Regions from separate parts of the Rhizobium sp. AN6A genome, predicted to be linked through region 1. Evidence: riboswitches for the same ligand, from Rfam matches in the RefSeq annotation. Region 1 holds a riboswitch; the other holds the start of a gene.
The links. Region 1 has a riboswitch for S-adenosylmethionine ahead of CRO62_RS19990 (O-succinylhomoserine sulfhydrylase). Riboswitches for the same ligand answer to the same signal wherever they lie in the genome.
Positions count from the first base shown of each region.

Region 2: it holds a riboswitch for S-adenosylmethionine, as region 1 does, so the genes downstream of both, metA (homoserine O-acetyltransferase MetA) here and CRO62_RS19990 (O-succinylhomoserine sulfhydrylase) in region 1, are expected to answer to the same signal.

Region 1 covers NZ_OCNC01000004.1:1,525,401-1,528,806, forward strand. Annotated here, with positions in the region: gene CRO62_RS19980 (Hsp33 family molecular chaperone) at 1-250, shown strand, start outside; gene apaG (Co2+/Mg2+ efflux protein ApaG) at 288-680, opposite strand; gene CRO62_RS19990 (O-succinylhomoserine sulfhydrylase) at 916-2,100, opposite strand; SAM riboswitch at 2,143-2,221, opposite strand; gene CRO62_RS19995 (2'-deoxycytidine 5'-triphosphate deaminase) at 2,295-3,392, shown strand.
Region 2 covers NZ_OCNC01000004.1:917,077-920,482, reverse strand. Annotated here, with positions in the region: gene CRO62_RS17075 (aldose epimerase family protein) at 1-766, opposite strand, end outside; gene metA (homoserine O-acetyltransferase MetA) at 841-1,767, opposite strand; SAM riboswitch at 1,850-1,926, opposite strand; gene CRO62_RS17065 (thiamine diphosphokinase) at 2,017-2,670, shown strand; gene CRO62_RS17060 (ABC-F family ATP-binding cassette domain-containing protein) at 2,675-3,406, shown strand, end outside.

The sequences.
Region 1 (3,406 bases):
ACTGACTGATCCGCAGGTGCCAGTGGAGCGTCTGCTTTACAGGCTTTTCCATGAGAGCGGCGTGCGCATCTACGATCCGCAGGTCATTTTCGACCGTTGCAGCTGTTCACGGGACAAGATCAAGGGTGTGCTGTCCGGTTTCACTGCCGAAGAGATCAAGGCGAGTGAGGAAGACGGTGCGATTGCCGTGACATGCGAGTTCTGCTCCACGACCTATCGTTACGATGTCGGCGAGTTTGAAAACGTCTGACGAGGAGAGCCGCGCTTGTGAATGGCGCGGCTTTTTGTCAGTTCAGCACCCGCAACAGGCCGGGTGAATCCAGTGAAAAGGCGGGGATGGTGACGTTGAACACCTCGCCTTTGTCCGTTTCCATTTCATAATGGCCGAACATAAGGCCTGACGGCGTATCCAGCGGGCAGCCGGATGAATATTCGTAACTGTCACCGGGGTTCAGGTGCGGTTTTTCGCCGACGACACCCGGCCCGTAGACCTCATCCACCTGTCCGTTCTGGTCGGTGATGTGCCAATAGCGGTTGACGAGTGTTATCGGAACATCGGAATTGTTCGAGATCACGACTTTATAGCCCCAGACGTAACGGTCGTCATCCGGGTCGGACTGCTCCTCGAGATAATACGGATCGACCGTTACCTCGATATCCCTTGTCAGAGCACGATACATACGCGCCACACCTCGATATTTTCCCTGCTGCCATCATCCTACACTACAGGTTCTGGCTATCGTCAAGAAAATGAATGACTTGACGACCACGTGCATCTTCTGTTGCGCCGTTTTTTCACCGTTAGGGATAACGATAAAGGTAAATATTGGTTGCCCGACGCGGGCTTTCGCTCAAGCGGGATGCGTGCCATGGCCCGACGGGAAGTCGGGCCATGGCGATATGTCGATTGAATTCTTAAGCTGAAACGGCCGCCAGACCCTTAGCCAGATCCTCCAGCAGATCGTCCGTATCTTCGATACCGCAGGAAAGACGCAGGGTCCCGCCGGAAATACCGAGTTCGGCGCGCGCCTCGTCGGTCAGGTTCTTATGCGTCGTGGTGCCGGGGTGCGTGATGAGGCTCTTGGCATCGCCGAGATTGTTGGAAATCTTCACGATATCAAGCGCGTTCTGCAGTGCGAATGCCGCTTCCTTGCCGCCCTTCAGTTCGAAAGCCACGAGCGTCGAGCCGCCCGACATCTGCCGCGCGATGATGTCTGCCTGCGGATGGTCGGCGCGACCGGGATAGATCACTTTGGCAACCTTGCCGCTGTCGGCGAGGAAATCGGCGATCTTCGAGGCATTGGCCGTCTGCTGCTTGACACGCAGCGGCAGGGTTTCGATGCCCTTCAGCAGCGTCCAGGCATTAAACGGCGACATGGCTGGGCCGGTGTGGCGGAAATAGTCCTGCAGCTCTTCCTCGATCCACTTTTTGTCGGAAAGGATCACGCCGCCCAGGCAACGGCCCTGACCGTCAATATGCTTCGTCGCCGAATAAACGACGATATGGGCGCCGAGTTCGAGCGGCTTCTGGAAAAGCGGTGTTGCGAAAACATTGTCGACAACCACTTTCGCGCCGATCTGGTTGGCGAGCTTCGCCACGCCGGCAATATCCACCACTTCGAGCGTTGGGTTGGTCGGGCTTTCGAGGAAAAACAGCTTGGTGTTCGGCTGGATCGCCTTTTCCCAATTGTTGAGATCGCGTCCGTCGATCAGCGTGCACTCGATACCGTATTTGGGTGCAAGCGTTTCCACCACCCAGCGGCAGGAGCCAAAAAGCGCGCGGGCAGCAACGATATGGTCGCCTGCACGCAGCTGGCACATGATGGCGGCTGTCACGGCGGCCATGCCGGAGGCAAGCGCGCGTGCGTCTTCCGCACCTTCCAGCAGGCACATGCGCTTTTCGAACATGTCATTGGTCGGGCTTGCATAGCGGGCATAGATGAAGCCATCCGTTTCGCCCTTGAAGCGCGCTTCGGCGGCTTCGGAGTTTTCGTAAACGAAACCCTGGGTCAGATAGATCGCTTCCGACGTTTCACCATAGGGTGAGCGTAGCGTACCGCCGTGAACGAGCTGGGTTGCCGGGCGCCATTTATTGCTCATGTGATCACCTCAAAACAAAAAAACCGGTCGCAAAAGCAGACCGGTTCCTAGCACCCGGTCTTTTTAGCCACTTGTTTAACGTGGCTGCAAGCCGACCGGCCAAATCACCACGGGATAAGCTTGCCATACTGCCGTTACCGGCTTGCGTCAATGCTTTCCTTTTGGTTTTGTCGCCGTAAAAAGGAATGATGATCATGACCAGAACCACGGGCATTTTGGCGGATGGCGCGATCAGGGCGCTGTTTGCGGGCGGCAAGCTGAAAAGCGAGGCTGATCTCGATGTCGATCAGGTGCAACCCGCCAGCCTCGATCTGCGACTGGGCTCCAAAGCCTATCGCGTGCGCGCCAGTTTCATGCCCGGCCCCGGAACCCGAGTCATCGACAAGCTCAACCGCTTCAGCCTGCACGAGGTCGATCTGAGCGAGGGGGCGGTGCTGGAAACCGGTTGCGTCTATATCGTTCCCTTGATGGAGAGCCTGGAGCTGCCGGCGGATATGTCGGCTTCGGCCAATCCGAAAAGCTCGACGGGGCGTCTTGATATCTTCACCCGCGTCATGACCGACAATGCGCAGGAATTCGACAAGATACCTGCGGGCTATGCCGGCCCGCTCTATCTGGAAATCAGCCCGCGCACCTTCCCCGTCGTCGTGCGTCGCGGCTCGCGCCTCTCGCAAATCCGTTTCCGCATCGGCCACTCGTTGCTCAATGAAGCCGAGCTTCTGAAATTGCACGAGACGGAGATGCTGGTCGCCAGCGAAACCCCTAATGTGACCGGCGGCGGCATCGCGCTTTCCATCGACCTCAAGGGTTTCGGTGAAACAGGGCTGATCGGCTATCGCGGCAAGCATCACACGGCGGTGGTAGATGTCGACAAAAAGGCTCAGCACGATGTTCTCGATTTCTGGGAACCTCTATACGCCCGCGGCCGTGCCGAACTGATCCTCGATCCGGATGAGTTCTATATTCTCGTTTCGCGTGAAGCCGTGCATGTACCGCCACTTTATGCGGCCGAAATGACGCCCTTCGATCCCTTGGTGGGCGAGTTCCGCGTGCATTATGCGGGCTTCTTCGATCCAGGCTTCGGCCATGCGCAGGCGGGCGGCACGGGCAGCCGCGCCGTTCTCGAAGTGCGCAGCCACGAGGTGCCCTTCATCCTCGAACACGGCCAGATCGTCGGCCGGCTGGTTTACGAGCACATGTTGCAAAAACCTGATGGCCTCTACGGCAGCGGCCTTGGCTCCAACTATCAGGCACAGGGCCTGAAGCTTTCCAAGCATTTCCGCGCGGAGTAATGATCCTGTAGGGT
Region 2 (3,406 bases), 610 kb from region 1:
GGGCAACCTTGCGCTTGGCGCGACGCTCGGGCGAAAGGCAGAAATTATGGTCGTAGAGCACCTGCTCGCCATCCTCCGTTCGCCGCATCGGCGTCGGGTGGCGCAGGTCGAAGACGGTGCCTTCTACGGAGCGGATTTCGCCCGTCGGTATCTGTTTGTCGTTGGTTGGCAGGTAAAAGTCAGCGGCGATGCTGATCTCATGTCCAAGTGCGGTATCAGCACCGTCGAGGTTGAAATAGGAGTGCTGGCAGATATTGGCGATGGTCGGTTGGTCGGTCACCGTTTCATAGACCACCGAAAGCACGCCGCCGTCGCGGATCGTATAGGTCGCGGTGACCGTGCAATTTCCGGGATAACCGGCGCGGCCGTCGGGATCGATGATCTGGAGAACCGCATGGCTTTCGCCGTGTTCCATCAGCATCCAGTTACGTTTGCCCATGCCGTCGCTGCCGCCATGCAGGTGGCTGACGCCTTTTTCGTTCAGTTCCAGCTGGTATTCGTGCCCGTCGATCGAGAATTTTCCGTCACCGATACGGTTGGCGTTGCGGCCGGGTGTGGCGCCGAAATAGGATGAATATTTGTAATCCTCGAATGTATCGAAGCCGAGAACGAGCGGCGGCTGGTGCCCATCGAGGCGCAGGTCCTGAATGACGGCGCCCCAGGTGATAACCTTGGCCGTCAGCCCGCCCTTCGAGATGGTGACGCGCTCAACCTTTTCGCCGGTTGCCGTGAAACCGAAATTCTCCCGTGCCGCCGCGTCGCTCATTGCGTCATTCTCCCGATATTTTTGAATTGCCGGCGGACGTTGCGTCATTTTCCGGCAATTCGCAATCCCGCAATTTACGCCGCTAGTTTACCGATCGCTTCGAGATCATAAGGCGTCGTCTGATATATCTCGTTGATCCAGTTGCCGAAAAACAGATGGGCATGGCTGCGCCAGCGGTTGAGCGGGGCAAGCTCCGGATCATTGTGCGGAAAATAATCATGCGGCAGCTTGATTGGAACGCCCGAGTTCACGTCGCGGAAATATTCATCCGAAAGCGAGGTTGAATCATATTCGACGTGGTTGAACATATAGAGCCGGTTGCCCTCTTTTTCATGCACCAGACATACGCCCATTTCCTCTGACTCCATCAGGATTTCGAGCTCCGGGTGTTTTTCGATGTCGGCGCGGCGCACTTCCGTCCAGCGTGAGACCGGAACCTGAAAGTCGTCGGAAAAACCGTTGAGATATATCGACGAGGGGCAGAGATTGCGGTGACGATAGACACCGAAAGCCTTTTCCTTCAGTTCGTATTTCGGCACACCATGGAAATGGTAGATGGCGGCCATCGCGCCCCAGCAGACGTTCAGCGTCGAATGGACGTTGGTTTGCGTCCAGTCGAAAATCTTTTGCATCTCGTTCCAGTAGGTCACGTCTTCATAATCAAGCATCTCGATGGGCGCGCCTGTGATGATGAAACCGTCGAACTTGCGGTGGCGCACCTCCTCCCATGTCTCATAGAAGGACAGGAGGTGCTCTTCCGGCGTATTTTTGGCACGATGGCCGCCGATGCGGATCAGCGAAAACTCCACCTGCAGCGGCGATGCGCCGACGAGGCGCGCCATCTGCACTTCCGTCTTGATCTTGTTCGGCATGAGATTGAGGAGCCCGATCTGGAGCGGGCGGATATCCTGCCGGATGGCCGCCGTTTCGGTCATGACCCGCACGCCCTCATGAACGAGGGTGTCGAAGGCGGGAAGCGTATCGGGAATCTTGATCGGCATGTCGAACTCTCTTTTCGGATGACGTAAAGAACGTTGCGAAAACAAAAAAACCGGCAGCGAAATCGCAGCCGGTCCCAGGAAATTAGCCTTTTCCTCGACCCTTTAGCGACTTCTTTAAAGTGGCTGCAAGCCGGTCGGCAAATCACCACTGAGGCGTTTCATAATCCCGAAGCCGACGAAAATCAATATCGGCTGATTTCATCGGGTTTCTGCCTTTCCATTTTTGCCTGAGGTGCGATAAGGCAGGGCATGGATAGAGAACGCTTCACCATTCTGCTTGGCGGCGATGTCACCGTTACCGACCGCCTCAAAGCGGCGGTTGAGGGTAGCCGTGTTATTGCGGCCGATGGCGGCATGCGCCATGCCGCACCGCTTGGGCTCACACCCGAGCTCTGGGTGGGGGATTTCGATTCCACCGACAAGGACCTGCTGGACGCCTGGCCCAATGTGATGCGACAGCCCTATCCCGCTGCAAAGGCTGTGACCGATGGCGAAATTGCGGTGTCGGAGGCCATTGCCCGCGGTGCGCGTTCTCTGGTACTTGCCGGTGCGCTTGGTGGAGCGAGAAGCGACCATGCACTTCAGCACCTTCTTTACGCGGTGGCGCTTACTGAGCGTGGTCTCAACGTTACGCTGACCTCCGGCGAAGAGGAGGCCCGCCCGCTGCTGGCGGGGTCGTTCGATCTTGATCTGCCACCCGGTACGCTGTTTTCCGTTGCCGGGTTTACCGACCTTGTGGGGCTCGATATCGGCAATGTGCGTTATCCGCTCAAGGATTTCCCGCTTGCTTTCGGCTCTTCCCGCACTATTTCCAATGTCGCGAATGGCGGCCCTGTGCATTTCTCGCTGAAAAGCGGAAAAGCCATCGTGCTCGCCCGCCCTTATGATCTGACCGGAGCCTGACGCCTTGGCACCACCAATTTTGAAACTCGATGACATCAAGCTGACCTTCGGCGTGACCCCGCTGCTCGACGGCGCCAATCTTCAGGTGGAGCCGGGCGACCGCATCTGCCTTGTCGGACGCAATGGTTCGGGCAAGTCGACCCTGATGAAGATCGCCGCCGGTCTGGTCGAGGCGCAGTCGGGCGAGGTTTTCCGTCACCCCTCCGCCACCATCCGTTATCTGGAACAGGCGCCGGATTTTGCCGGTTACGACACCGTGCAGGCCTATGCCGAGGCGGGGCTGGGACCTGGCGACGATCCCTATCGCGTTACCTATATTCTCGAGCATCTGGGCCTGACGGGACAGGAACATCCGGATAGCCTGTCCGGCGGCGAAGCGCGGCGTGCGGCCCTTGCCCGCGTCATGGCGCCTGAACCCGATATTCTGATGCTGGACGAGCCGACCAACCATCTGGACCTGCCCACCATCGAATGGCTTGAAGGCGAGTTGCAGCAGGCGCGTAGCGCGCTGGTGCTGATTTCGCACGACAGGCGTTTTCTGGAAAAGGTTTCGACCTCGACCGTGTGGCTGGATCGCGGCCAGTCCCGCCGTCTCAATCGCGGTTTTGCGCATTTCGAGGAATGGCGCGACAAGGTGCTGGAAGAGGAAGAGCTGGAGCAGCACAAGCTCGGCAAGGCCATCGAGCGTGAAGAACACTGGATGCGTTACGGCGTGACCGCGAGACGCAAGCGCAAC